DNA from 3 places in the Micromonospora sp. WMMD754 genome. Region 3 is predicted to be linked to each of the others. Evidence: riboswitches for the same ligand, from Rfam matches in the RefSeq annotation. Region 3 holds a riboswitch; each other region holds the start of a gene.

Region 1 (4,402 bases), 3.2 Mb from region 3:
GGGGCCCTTCTTAACACCGGACGCTCAGGGGAGGGCGGGGTAGAGGGCGGCCACGCCGCCGGACAGTCCGGCCTGGACCCGGCGGGCGACGTCGTCGGCCAGGATCTCGTAGCTGTCGGACTCGATGCCGTCGGCAGCCATCCGGGCGACCTCGACCGGGTCGGCCTTGGGCCCGGTGACCCGGGCGGCCATCTCGGTGTCCATGTAGCCGACGTGCAGGCCGGCGACCCGGACGCCCCGGCCGGCCAGCTCGACGCGCAGCGCGTTGGTCATAGACCACTCGGCGGCCTTCGCCGCCCCGTACGCGCCGACGCCGGGGAACGTGAACCAGGACAGGGCCGACAGGACGTTCAGGATCGTCCCGCCGCCGTTCGCCGCGATCCGGGGCGCGAACGCCCGCACCACCGACAGCGTGCCGAGGTAGTGCGTCTCCAGCTCCAGCCGGATCTGGTCGAGGTCGCCGTCGAGCAGGTCGGCGCCGGTGCTCACGCCGGCGTTGTTGACCAGCAGCGTCACGTCGCCGGCGCGCTGCGCGGCGGCGGCCACCGAGGCGGGGTCGGTGACGTCCAGGCGTAGCGGGGTGACGCCGGGCAGGTCGACGCCGTCCGGGTTGCGCGCGCCGGCCCAGACCGTGGCGCCCCGCGCCACGAGTTCCGCGGCCAGGCGTCGGCCGAAGCCGCGGTTCGCGCCGGTGACCAGGGCGGTGCTTCCAGCGATCTTCATGTCTCGCTCCGAGGATGCTCAGGGTGGGTGGATCAGGAGGTCCGCAGGCCCGGACCGGGCAGCACGGCCAGCTCGTCGGCCGGCACGTCGTGCCCGGCGTCGCAGCGCAGCCGGGCGTGCACGTCCGCCCCGCAGTCGTGGTGGGTGACCAGGACGGACGGGCCGACCTCGTCGGCGGCGTACGCGTCGCCCCACTGGCGGAGGGCGACGAGCACGGGCAGCAGGTCGCGGCCCTTGGCGGTGAGCACGTACTCGCCGCGGGTGCGCTGCCCGGGCTCCCGGTAGGGCCGCCGGTCGAGCAGGCCGTCGGCGACGAGCTGCTTGAGGCGGGCGGCGGCGACCGGCTCGCTCACGCCGACCCGGCGGGCGAAGTCGTCGAAGCGTCGGGTGCCGAACGACGCCTCGCGCAGCAGGAGCAGCGTGGTGCGGTTGCCGACCACCTCGAGCGCCCGGGCGATCGAGCAGTTGGCGGTGGACCAGGAGTCGCGCTGCGCGAGGAAGTCCGTCATGGGACCGACGCTACCGAGCTGACTTAGGAAAACAAAAGCCAGCTATCTCACGTCGCGGCCCGGGAATATCCGCCGGTCACAGCTGACCGGGGTAGAAGCCGTGCCGGGCCAGCGGCTCGACGATCTGGTGCTCCTCGTACGACAGATGGGACAGCAGCGTGTCGGTGAGCAGGTCCACCGCCTCCTGGAGCCCGGTGAAGTCACCCGGCCGGCCGATCAGCTCCACCAGCGCCCGGTCGACACCCTCCACCACGCCGTGGATCACCACGTGCTCCTCCTCCAGCCGGTCCAGCACCGCCGCCAGCCCGGCGTCGGCGCGGCGCAGGTGCGGGAAGACCGAGGCGTCCTCCAGGCCGTGGTGCTGGGTCACCACGGTGCAGTACGCCGCGCAGTACGCGCCCAGCGTCCAGTTGTTCTGCCGCAGGGTCATCTCGTTCAGCGCGGCCCGCGCCCCGCCCGGCGAGACCGCGCCCCGGGTGACCTGTTCCAGCAGGTCCCGCACCTGGGCCAGCTCCCGGCGCAGGTGGTCGTGCACGTCCACCAGATGTTGCCCCGCGGCCTGCGCGTGGGCCGGGTAGACGTGCCCGGCCGGCGCCGGCGGGGCGGTCGGACGGGTCGACTCGTCCCAGAGGCGGCGGGCGCTCAGGCGTACCCCCGGGTCGGGCGTGGGGGTGACCGCGAGGGTGGTCGGGACGCCGCCGGCGGCCTGCTCCCGCGCCACGGCGCGGGCGCCGCTGCCCGGCGTGGTGCGCTCGGCCGCGACCAGCTCCCGGACCGCCGGCGCCACCTCCTGGGCGAAGAGCTGGATGGCGCGCGGCTCGTCACTGCCCAGGACGAAGGTGGTGATGCCGTGCTCCAGGGTGAGCCCGGCCAGGTCCTCCACCCACCGCCGCGGCGGCCCGGCCAGGAACCCCGTGGACGCGCGGGTGAAACTGCCGGTCACGTTGAGCATCCGGCGGATCTCGCCGGGGTCCCGCCCGGCGGCCCGCGCGCCCTCGTCGACCAGCGCGTTGAGCGCGGGCAGCTCGTCGGGCCCCTTCGGCAGGTAGGCCAGCGACGGCAGCCAGCCGTCCGCGGCGCGACCGACCAGGCGCAGCATGCGCGGCTTGTACGCGCCCACCCAGATGCCCACCGGATGGGCCGGCGCCGGTCCGCGCTTCGCGCCGACCACCCGGTAGTGCTCCCCGGCGACGCGGATCATCCCGCGTCGGTCGGTGCCCCAGACCTCCCGGATGACCTGGATCGCCTCGTCGAGCGCGTCGACCGCCGCGCCGGGGGAGAGCCGCCGGCCGCCGGCCGCCTCGATCGCGTCCCAGAACGCGCCCGCGCCCAGCCCCAGCTCGACCCGGCCGCCGGTGAGCAGGTCCAGGCTGGCCACGCTGCGGGCGAGCACCACCGGTTGGCGCAGCGGCAGGTTGAGCACGTTGCCGGCCAGTCCGATCCGGTCGGTGGCGGCGGCCACGTACGACATCAGCGTCCACGTGTCCAGGAAACCCGGCTGGTAGGGGTGGTCCTGGAAGGTGACCAGGTCCAGCCCGACCTGCTCGCAGAGCGAGGCGAGGGCCACCACCTGGTCCGGCCGTCCGGCGGTGGGGGTGAGGAAGCCGCCGAAGGCCAGCTCGTGTCCGTGCTCGGTCATCCGTGCCGCTCCTCGTGCGATCTTGCCGGTCCCGCCCACGGTAGCCCGGGGCCGGGGCGTCCGGGCGGGGCGTCCGGATCCGGCCCGGACGTCCCGCTACCACGTCGCCGCGTGCCGCGTGCCCGGTCGCCCGCCTGGGTGACGAACATCCCAAGAAGTGGGCGATCGTCCGGATTCGTCCTTAGCGTCGGTGGCGTCCGCAGTCGTGGACACCACGGGCCGGTAACGCCTAATCCCGCCGCCGGCCCGGCGGTAACCGAACCTCGGCGGGAGCGGGGGACCCAACGTTCCTCGGTGCACGTCACCTCGGGGTGAAGCCGCCAGCGGCGGCCGGGCTCCTCGGCCCGAACCCGACAGCTCACCTCGTCGGCGTGGAGGAATCCCCATGGCAACTGCATACGCAGCCCGTCGTACCGCCGTCGGTGTGGTCCTGGCCGGCGCCGCGGTCCTGTTCGCTCCGGCCGTCCCGGCGAGCGCCTCCGGTGTCAACTGGGACGCCGTCGCGCGGTGCGAGTCCGGCGGCAACTGGCACATCAACACCGGCAACGGCTACTACGGCGGGCTCCAGTTCTCGCGCGGCACCTGGAACGGCCACGGCGGGAAGAAGTACGCCGCCCGGGCGGACCTGGCCAGCCGGTCGGAGCAGATCGCCGTCGCCGAGCGGGTCCTGGACGGGCAGGGCATCGGCGCCTGGCCGGTCTGTGGCCGCAAGGGCGGATCGGGCTCGTCCCCGAAGAAGGCGGCCGACCGTGCCGCGCCGAGGAAGGCCACCGACCGGCCCACCACGACGAGGTCCACTGTGGGCCGACCGGCCGGGCGGGGCGGCGCCGGCACCTACCGGGTGCGCTCCGGCGACACGCTCTCCGGCATCGCCGTCGCGGCGCACGTCGCCGGGGGTTGGCGGGCGCTGCACGAGCGCAACCGCGCTGTCGTCGGCGACGATCCGGGCCTGATCTTCCCGGGTCAGCGACTGCGCCTGCGCTGAGCCGCCGAACGCCCGGCCGGGGCTCCGGCCGGGCGTTCGCGGTCGCGCGACACGCCGGACGCGCGGCGCCCGACCTGCTCGCTTGCGGGCGGGGCCGGCCGGTGACCGTGCTCCGTCGGTGCCGGTTGCTATGGTCACGATGCTCGGCTAAGACGTGAAGAAAGCGCGGATATGACCATCGACCCGTTCTCGGCCGCCGCGAGCCTCGACGAGCTCCTGAGCCGGACGCAGCAGGCGCTCGCGGCGATGCGGTCCCGGGCCGGCGTGCACCCCGACGGCGAGCCGGGCGAGTTGCTCCGGGCCGAGGGCGCCGCGGCCGACGGCCGCGTCCGGGCGGTCGCCGTCCAGGGTGGCCGACTGGACTCGGTCGCCGTCGACCCGGACCTGGCCGGCGAGCCGCTGGAGGTCCTCTGCGGACACGTCGTCGCCGCCGTCAACGCCGCGCTGGCCGAGCTGGACGCCCGGGTCAGCGACTCGGCCCGGGCCGACGCCGACGCCCTGGCGGCCCGCCTCGGCGGCCTGCCCGACCAGGCGGAGCTGTTCAGC
Region 2 (4,402 bases), 480 kb from region 3:
GTCGCCGTGGCCGGCGTCGGTGTCGTCGTGGCGGGTGTCGGCGGCCGGGGCGTCGGGACCGGCCACGTGACCGATCCCGTACGCCGCGCCGAACACCGCCACGAGGCCGAGGGCGAAGCCGCTCAGCTTCGTCGCCGTGTTCATGGTGTCTCCTCGTGTCGTCGGGTCCGCGGACCCGTCACGCCCCGACGAGGTCGTAACCGGCCTCGTCCACGGCGGCGCGTACGGCGTCCGCATCCAGCGGGCTCCGGCTGGTGACGGTGACCCGGCCGGTGGCCAGGTCGATCTGGACGTCGGTGACGTCCGGCAGTGCGCTCAGCTCGGTGCTCACCGCGGTGACGCAGTGCCCGCAGGTCATGCCCCGCACCTGGTAGGTGGTCTCCATCGCGTCCCTCCGATCCCATACCCCCCTGGGGTACTCATGGCACGTTAGCATACCCCCGAGGGGTACGCTATCCTCGATCTCATGACCACGCCGCCCACCCCGACCCGGGGCTACACCGCCAGCAAGGACCAGCTCCTCGCCCGGCTCCGCCGCATCGAGGGTCAGGTCCGGGGCATCGAGAAGATGGTCGAGGACGACCGCTACTGCATCGACGTGCTGACCCAGATCTCGGCCATCCAGGCCGCGCTGGACAAGGTCGGCCTGGGCCTGCTGGACGGGCACGCCCGGCACTGCATGCACGAGGGGGCCGCCGAGGGCCGGGCCGACGAGATGGCGTCCGAGATGATGGCCGCCGTCGGCCGCCTGATGAAGCGCGGCTGACCGGGACCTCCGACCCCCGGAACGGGCCGCCCGACCCGGTCCGCCGACCGGCCGGGAGACGTACCGTCGAGGTGGCCGGGGCCGGCGGTCGCGCCGCCCCGGAGCCGACGGACGGAGGGCGGCCGGATGATGTGGTCGGGCCCGATGATGGGCTGGATGTGGATCTGGTCCCTGCTGGTGCTGGCGGTGCTGGCGGGGCTCGTCTGGTTCGTGGTGCGGATGCCCGGCCCGGACCGCGCGTCGCCCGGCACGGCCCGGCGCATTCTCGACGAGCGGTACGCCCGCGGCGAGATCGACGAGGACGACTACCGACGTCGACGCGCCGGCCTGGCCTGATCCGGCGTCCACCGGCGGCGCGGGCCGCCCTGGATACCATGGCCGGGCGACGACCCGGGCGTGATCCCCACGCGTCCGCGCCGGCCCCGGTGACCCGACCGGTCCGGTGACCCGGTTCCGCCGCGACCGTTGGGAGAGACGCCGTGGGCGCCGATCACACCCGTCCCGCAGCCGCCGCGCCGCCGGGCGTACGCCGGCTCCTGATCGCCACCGTGGTGCCGCTCTTCGTGCTCACCGTGATCGCGGCGCTGGTGCTCTGGCCCCGGGCGGACCGCGACCCGGTGGACGGCGGCGCGGACGTGCCGCGCTACCACGGCACGGTGACCCGGGTGGTGACCGAGCCCTGCCCGCCGACGCCCGAGTCGCCCGAGGGCGACACCGGCGGCCCCTGCGGCACCGTGACCGTCGCCGCCGAGCAGGGGCCGGACGCGGGCCGGCAGGTCGAGACGCCGGTCCCCACCGGACCCGGCGCGCCCCGGGTCGCGGTCGGTGACGAGGTGATCCTGGTCGAGCTGGTCGACCCGGGCGACCCGTCGGTGAAGACCTACAACATCGCCGAGCACCAGCGCGGTACGCCGCTGATCTGGCTGGTGGCCCTCTTCGCCGCCGCGATCGTGGCGTTCGGCCGCTGGCGCGGGCTGGCCGCGCTGGGCGGGCTGGTGGCCAGCTTCGCCATCCTGCTCGGCTTCGTGCTCCCCGGCATCGGCGCCGGGCAGTCGCCGCTGCTGGTGGCGATCGTCGGCGCCGCACTGATCATGTTCGTGGTGCTCTACCTGACCCACGGGATCACCGCGCAGACGTCGGTGGCGGTGCTGGGCACGCTCGGCAGCCTGGTGATCACCGGAGTGCTGGGCACGGTGGCCACCGCCGCCACCCACCTGACCGGCTTCGGCAGCGAGGACGCCACCACGCTGTCGATGTTCCAGGGTGACGTGGACCTGCACGGACTGCTGCTGGCCGGCATCATCATCGGTTCGCTCGGCGTGCTGGACGACGTCACCGTCACCCAGGCGGCCACCGTCACCGAGCTGGCGCACGCCAACCCAGGGCTGTCCCGACGGCAGCTCTACCGGGCGGCCACCCGGGTGGGCCGGGCGCACATCGCGTCCACCGTCAACACCATCGTGCTGGCGTACGCGGGCGCCTCGCTGCCGCTGCTGCTCCTGCTGGTCGCCGACTCCCGCCCGGTGGGTCAGCTGCTCACCAGCGAGTTCCTCGCCCAGGAGATCGTCCGTAGCGCGGTGGCCACGCTGGGCCTGATCGCCGCCGTACCGCTGACCACCGCGCTGGCCGCGGTCGTGACCACCGCCGGTCGCGCCGGGCGGGCCGCCGGACCCGCGACGCCCCGGCCGCCGTCGCCCCGGGAGGACGCGTGGGAGGCGCTCGGCGAGGGCCGGTCCGGCGGGGGCAGGAGCACGGAGGCCGCATGGTGACACTGCGCAGCGTGACGGCCGATTCCAAACGCGATGCTGGTCACGCTGGGCGGTGGCGAATTCTCGCGATTGGTCGGCTTCCGGACGTAGATCCCCGGGAGTGGTCTCGGGTAACCTCGCTGCCGGTCACCGCCGAAGGCGCGCACCGGCGCCTGCGGTGCCGCCGCCCAATCGCCTCCGGGCGAGCCGGGGAACCAGGTACATGGGGTGAATCCGCGCCAGCGGAAGGGGCCGCTTCCGTCCCGAACCCGTCAGCTAACCCGGTCGGCGGTCGACGGAAGGGAACACTGTGACGGCACCCCTGCGCCGCTGGCTGACACCCGTGGTGGCCGTGCTCGCCGCTCTTGCCGTGCTGGCCGGGCCGACGCCGGCCTCGGCGGCCCCCGGCACCGCCGCCCCGAACCCCTCGGGCCACTCGGAGGACGACGACCCACCGCTGATCAGCGAGGCCGTCACCGCCGCCAACCGCGCCTACCTCCAGGCCAAGTCGAAGTTGGACACGTCCCGCAAGCGGCAGCTCCAGCTCGCGCTGGAGGTGAAGGCGGCGCAGAACCAGCTCGACGCGCTCAGCCCGCAGGTGAGCGAGATCGCGGCACAGTCCTACCGGACCGGTCGCGTCGGCGCCATGGCGATGCTGCTGGAGAGCGACTCCCCCGACTCGTTCGTCCAGCGGGCCAGCGCCCTCGACGAGCTGAACCTGTTCAACGCGCAGCGACTCGCCGCCATCAACGAGGTGAAGGGCCGCGCCGAGCGGGCCAAGATCGCGCTCGACGCCGAGGTGCGGGAGCAGGAGAAGCAGGCGAACGCGATGGCCCGCGAGAAGGTCGAGGCGCAGAAGGCGCTGAAGCTGGTCGGCGGGCTGGACTTCACCGGTGGCCTGGTCTCGGCCACCTCGCCGGTTGCCAAGATCGGCCCCGGCCGCACCGCCGACGGCGGGTGGAAGTCCGAGTCGTGCAGTGAGAACGACCCGACCACCTCGGGCTGCGTCACGCCGCGCACCCTGCACGCGTACAAGGAGGTCAAGCGCGCCGGGTTCAACCGCTTCGTGGGCTGCTACCGCCCCGGCGGGCCGTGGGAGCACCCCAAGGGCAAGGCGTGCGACTGGTCGTTGCAGAACAGCGGCTTCGCACCGTGGCACAACAACGACACCCGCCGGTACGGCAACGAGGTGGCCGCCTTCCTCATCCGCAACGCCGACCGGCTGGGCATCTACTACGTGATCTGGAACCGGCAGATCTGGTTCCCGGCGACCGGCTGGAGTTCCTACAGCGGGCCCTCCAACCACACCGACCACGTGCACATGTCGCTGCTCTGACGCGCGCGTACGACAAAGGGGCCGCCCGTGGGCGGCCCCTTTCGCGTATCCGTTTCCCGGTCAGCCGGCGAGCGCCGCGTCCGCCGACGCGGCCGGTGACGGCAGCGGGGCCGGCGACTGCGCCACCGTCCGGACCTCGCCGCCACTGAGCCGGTACGACATGCCGACCACCGCGCAGGCCCCGCCGGCCACCTTCGCGGCGAGCACCGAGGAGCGGGCCAGCAGGGTCTCCACCGTCTGGGCGATGTGCACGTCGATGATGCCGTCGAGATCCTCGACTCCCTGGCGACCGGCCCGGAGCAGGCTGGGTGAGACGGCGTCCACCACCGCGCCCAGGTGTCCGGCCGGGGCGGAGCCGGTGCGGACCGCCTCGCGGGCCGCCTGGACCGCGCCGCACGAGTCGTGGCCGAGCACCACCACCAGCGGCGTGCCGAGCACGGTGACCGCGTACTCCACGCTGCCCAGCACCTCCGGGCCGGCGGTGTGGCCGGCGGTACGCACCACGAAGAGGTCACCGAGGCCGCGGTCGAAGATGATCTCGGCGGCGAGTCG
Region 3 (4,402 bases):
CCGGGCCGCGGGGTCACCACGAAGCCGGTGGCCCACTTCGCGGTCGGCGCCGACGCCGGGTTGAGGAACCACGCCTTCTGGCCGAGGTACCAGATCGCCGTCCAGTCGCCCTGCCGCCCGGCCACCGCGTACGTCTGGCCGGCGGAGGCGCGGGCGCCGTGGTCGGAGATGTACATCGTGTCCGGCGTGCCGTCCGGGCGCAGCCCGAGGTCGTTGACCAGCGGGGCGTCCGCGCTCGGCGCGGTCCGCAGGACCACCGCGGAGGAGCCGCGCGACGGGCAGGTCTCGGCCGGCGGGGTGGGCGTCGGGACGCCCGGCGGCTGCTGGTTGCAGCCGACGAACGCCGGCCGGTTGGTGGCGAAGTCCGGGTCGATGGTGACCAGCCCGGTGCGGGCCGTGCCGGTGCTCCGGAACGGCGCCTTCATCAGGTCGAAGTAGTGCGACCAGTCCCAGTAGGGGCCCGGGTCCCAGTGCATGCCCTTCACCGTGCCGGCGGTGGTGCCCGGCACGTTGTCGTGCCCGATGATGTGCTGCCGGTTGAGCGGGATGCCGAACTTCAGCGCGAGGTGGCGGACCAGCTTGGCCGAGGCCCGGTACATCGCCTCGGTGTACCAGGTGCCCTGACCGGCGAAGCCCTCGTGCTCCAGGCCGATGGACTTGGCGTTGACGTACCAGTTGCCGGCGTGCCAGCCGACGTCCTTGGCCTTGATGTGCTGGGCGACGTAGCCGTCCACCGAGCGCAGCGTGTAGTGCCAGCCCAGGTAGTCGGCCCGCTTGACCAGGTCGACGCTGGGGCCGAAGTAGCCCTCGGTGTCGTGGATGACGATGTATTCGATCTTCTGCTGCTTCGGCCGGTTGCCCAGGTCGTGGTTGCCGTAGTCGCCCGGGTCGGCGCTGAGCTGCTCGTACGGCGCGGGGATCCACTCACAGGCCAACCGGACCGGGCACTCCAGGCCGTCCGGCCGCTGCGCGTGGCGCAGGCCGAGCCGGGCCAGCCGGGACCGGTCCGGCCGGGCGGTGGTGGCGGCCAGCGTGACCCGCTGCCCGTCGTCGGTGGTCCGGGTCGCGCCCTGGCCGAGCTGGTCGTAGACCTCGTCGGCGAAGGCCGCCGCCGCGTCGGCGGTGTCCGCGCCGGAGTAGCGGGCCACCGCGCCGTACCAGGCCGCCGCGTCGGTGCCGGCGCCGACCGGCCCGCCCAGTGCCTTCTGGTAGGACGCGAGCAGCGCCGCGCCACCGCGGATGTTCGCCGCCGGGTCGGTGCGCAGCGTCTGCGCGTCGAGCCCGGTGAGCGTCGCGGCGGTGTCGATCGTCTGCAGCGAGGCGCGGGGCAGCGGGGTCTCCCGTGCCGGCGCGGCGGCGGTGGCCGGGTCGAGGGTGAGCGGGCGGGAGTCGTCGCCGCGCGGGTCCTCGTCCTCGTCGACGTGGGCGCTGCCCGGGGTGGCGAGGACGTGCGCCGCGTCGGTCAGGTGCATCGGGCCGTAGCCGCCGCTGGTGCTGGGCTGGCCCGGGTGGGTGTCCCAGCGGGACTCCAGATAGGAGACGCCGAGCAGCACGTTCTGCGGCACGCCGTACTCGGTGGCCGCGGCGGCGTACTGCTGCTGCCGGTCGGTGGCGGGTCCGGCCGTCTCCGGCGCGGCGGTCACCGGGCCGGTGACGGCCAGCGCGGTGGCGGTCGCCACGGCGGCGGCCAGCAGTATCCGTCCGCCCGACGGCGGGGTGGAGAGGTGCATCGAACCTCCTGGACAGGGATGGGGGTCACTGCGTCCCCACCCTCACTCCGCAGACCCGCGAGGGTCAATACCTTTCCAGCAGGTAATCCTTAATGAAAGAAAACTTCACCCAGGTGTCGGTACGGAGTGTCACGGCGTCCCGAGTTGCGGATCGATAACGACGGCTCCTACTCTGGTGAATCGTCGGCCGCCAGTCTCACCGTCCAACCCGGTCGGTGACGGTCCGACACCGCCGAGTCGCCCACGGGCGAGCCGGGGAACCAGGTACCTGGGGTGAATCCGCAGCGGAGCTGCGGTAGGGCGGCTCCCTTCCCGTCCGAATCCGTCAGCTAACCCGGTAGGCGGTCAGGAAGAAGGAGTACGGACGCCCGGTGGCACTCCATGCCCCGCGGCCGTCGTCGAGCCGGTCGGTCGACCGGCACGTCGTCGCGCCGCGTTCCCGCTGGTCCCGCTTCACCACCGCCCTCGCCGCCCTGGTCGGCACCGCCGTCGTCCTGACCGGCGGCGCCACGGCGGCCCACGCCGAACCCTCGGTCGCCGAGATCGAGGCCCAGATCGACCGCGACTGGAACAAGCTCGAACCGGTCATCGAACAGGTCAACGCCGTACGCGAGCAGCTCGCGGTGCGGCGCAAGCAGGCCGACGCGCTCGGCCGGCAGATCGCCCCGCTGCAGGCCCGGGTGGACGCGGCGCTCGGCCAGGTCGGCGGGCTCGCCGCCGACGCGTACAAGGGCGACAACCTCTCCACCGTCAACGCCCTGCTGGGCAGCCGCTCGCCGGGCGACCTGGTCAGCGGCCTGGAGCTGCTCGACCGCTTCGCGCACCACCAGCAGGAGCAGGTGCGTGCCGTCGCCGAACTGCGCGACGAGCTGGCCGCCAAGAAGCGGCCGCTGGACCAGATGGTCGCCGACCTGAGCCGCACCGAGGCGCAGCTCGCGACGAAGAAGAAGCAGATCGACGGCGAGATCGCCCGACTGCAGAAGCTACGTCTGAAGGTCTACGGCAACGGCGGCGGCGGCCCGCTGCGCCCGGCGCCCTGCCCGTCCGGCTACCCCGGCGGCGCGGCCGGGGTCGCGGTCAAGTTCGCCTGCGCCCAGATCGGCAAGATCTACGTCTGGGGGGCCGCCGGCCCGGACCACTTCGACTGCTCCGGCCTGACCATGGCCGCCTGGGCCAAGGCCGGGGTCTCGCTGCCGCACAACGCCCGGCAGCAGCACGACGTGACGAAGCGGGTCAGCCGGTCCGAGCTGCGCGCCGGTGACCTGGTCTTCTACTACGGCGACCTGCACCACGTGGGGATGTACGTGGGCGACGGCTGGGTGGTGCACGCGTCCCAGTCCGGCAAGCCGATCACCATGAAGCGCGTCGACGACGGCGACATCAACAGCTACGGCCGCCCCGCCTGAGGTGTAAGGAAGGGCCCCCTCTTAACGCATTCTGCATAGGAGGGGGCCCCTCTTAACAAGCGGCGCTCGGCGTCAGCGGGTCGGCCAGGTGCGCCAGCTCTGCCAGGACCGGCTCGGCGTCGGGCCGCGCTGGCCCTGGTAACGCGATCCGTAGACGGCCGAGCCGTACGGGTGCTCGGCCGGCGAGGAGAGCCGGAAGATGCAGAGCTGACCGATCTTCATCCCCGGCCAGAGCGTGATCGGCAGGTTCGCCACGTTGGACAGCTCCAGCGTGACGTGGCCGGAGAAGCCCGGGTCGATGAAGCCGGCGGTGGAGTGGGTCAGCAGGCCGAGTCGGCCCAGACTGGACTTGCCCTCCAGCCGCCCGGCGAGCTGGTCACCCAGCGAGATGACCTCCAGCGTGGAGGCGAGCACGAACTCGCCCGGGTGCAGCACGAAGGGCTGGCCCTCCGGCACCTCCACCATCGACGTCAGGTCGTCCTGCTGCACCGACGGGTCGATGTGGGTGTAGAGATGGTTGTTGAAGACCCGGAACAACCGGTCCAGGCGTACGTCGATGCTGGACGGCTGCACCAGCGTGGGCTCGAAGGGCTCCAGCGCGAGCGTGCCCGACTTGATCTCGGAGACCAGGTCGCGGTCGGAGAGCAGCATCGGAACACCATAGCGACCGGTACGGGTGACCTGCGTGTCGCACTACTTCTTCGTACACGTGTTCGATAGAATGTCCGCATGGCTTCCTGGTCCGAATTCGCCGCCGACGAGCCCCGCCTCGCCGACGAGATCCGCCTTCTGATGCAGCAGTACGGGCCGGGCTTCGGCTACCTCGCCACGGTCCGCGCCGACGGCGGCCCCCGGGTGCACCCGGTCTCCCCGGTGATCACCGCCGACGGGCTCTGGTGCTTCGTCATCGACTCCCCGAAGCGCCGCGACCTCGAGCGGGACGGCCGCTACGCGCTGCACTCCTTCCCGCCGGAGGAGAGCGACGACGAGGCCTACGTGGCGGGCCGGGCCCGTCCGGTGACCGATCCGGCCACGGTGGCCCGACTGGCCCGGGTCGCCCGGGCGGCGCCGCAGGGTGACTGGCGGCTGTTCGAGTTCACCGTCGACGTGGCGATGCTGACCCGACGCGACCCGGTGGCCCAGCCGGGTGCCGGCCGGCCGCAGATGCGGGTCTGGCTCGACCCGCGGGGCGCCACGCCGGCATGCCGTGACCCGCTCGCCGCGGACGGCCGGCGCGGCCGGCACGGCTTCGACACCCGCCGCCCG

What was found. Region 3 has a riboswitch for cyclic di-AMP ahead of ACN27B_RS10145 (NlpC/P60 family protein). Riboswitches for the same ligand answer to the same signal wherever they lie in the genome.
Region 1: it holds a riboswitch for cyclic di-AMP, as region 3 does, so the genes downstream of both, ACN27B_RS26070 (transglycosylase family protein) here and ACN27B_RS10145 (NlpC/P60 family protein) in region 3, are expected to answer to the same signal.
Region 2: it holds a riboswitch for cyclic di-AMP, as region 3 does, so the genes downstream of both, ACN27B_RS12625 (coiled-coil domain-containing protein) here and ACN27B_RS10145 (NlpC/P60 family protein) in region 3, are expected to answer to the same signal.

What each region holds. Positions count from the first base shown of each region.
Region 1 covers NZ_CP186058.1:5,546,670-5,551,071, reverse strand. The annotation lists gene ACN27B_RS26085 (SDR family oxidoreductase) at 25-723, opposite strand; gene ACN27B_RS26080 (winged helix-turn-helix transcriptional regulator) at 756-1,232, opposite strand; gene ACN27B_RS26075 (LLM class flavin-dependent oxidoreductase) at 1,309-2,871, opposite strand; cyclic di-AMP (ydaO/yuaA leader) riboswitch at 3,126-3,252, shown strand; gene ACN27B_RS26070 (transglycosylase family protein) at 3,257-3,856, shown strand; gene ACN27B_RS26065 (YbaB/EbfC family nucleoid-associated protein) at 4,028-4,402, shown strand, end outside.
Region 2 covers NZ_CP186058.1:2,585,115-2,589,516, reverse strand. The annotation lists gene ACN27B_RS12650 (hypothetical protein) at 1-144, opposite strand, end outside; gene ACN27B_RS12645 (heavy-metal-associated domain-containing protein) at 179-385, opposite strand; gene ACN27B_RS12640 (metal-sensitive transcriptional regulator) at 467-766, shown strand; gene ACN27B_RS12635 (SHOCT domain-containing protein) at 923-1,102, shown strand; gene ACN27B_RS12630 (YibE/F family protein) at 1,246-2,535, shown strand; cyclic di-AMP (ydaO/yuaA leader) riboswitch at 2,690-2,820, shown strand; gene ACN27B_RS12625 (coiled-coil domain-containing protein) at 2,825-3,850, shown strand; gene ACN27B_RS12620 (carbonic anhydrase) at 3,911-4,402, opposite strand, start outside.
Region 3 covers NZ_CP186058.1:2,104,608-2,109,009, forward strand. The annotation lists gene ACN27B_RS10140 (N-acetylmuramoyl-L-alanine amidase) at 1-1,730, opposite strand, end outside; cyclic di-AMP (ydaO/yuaA leader) riboswitch at 1,951-2,088, shown strand; gene ACN27B_RS10145 (NlpC/P60 family protein) at 2,102-3,136, shown strand; gene dcd (dCTP deaminase) at 3,209-3,787, opposite strand; gene ACN27B_RS10155 (pyridoxamine 5'-phosphate oxidase family protein) at 3,866-4,402, shown strand, end outside.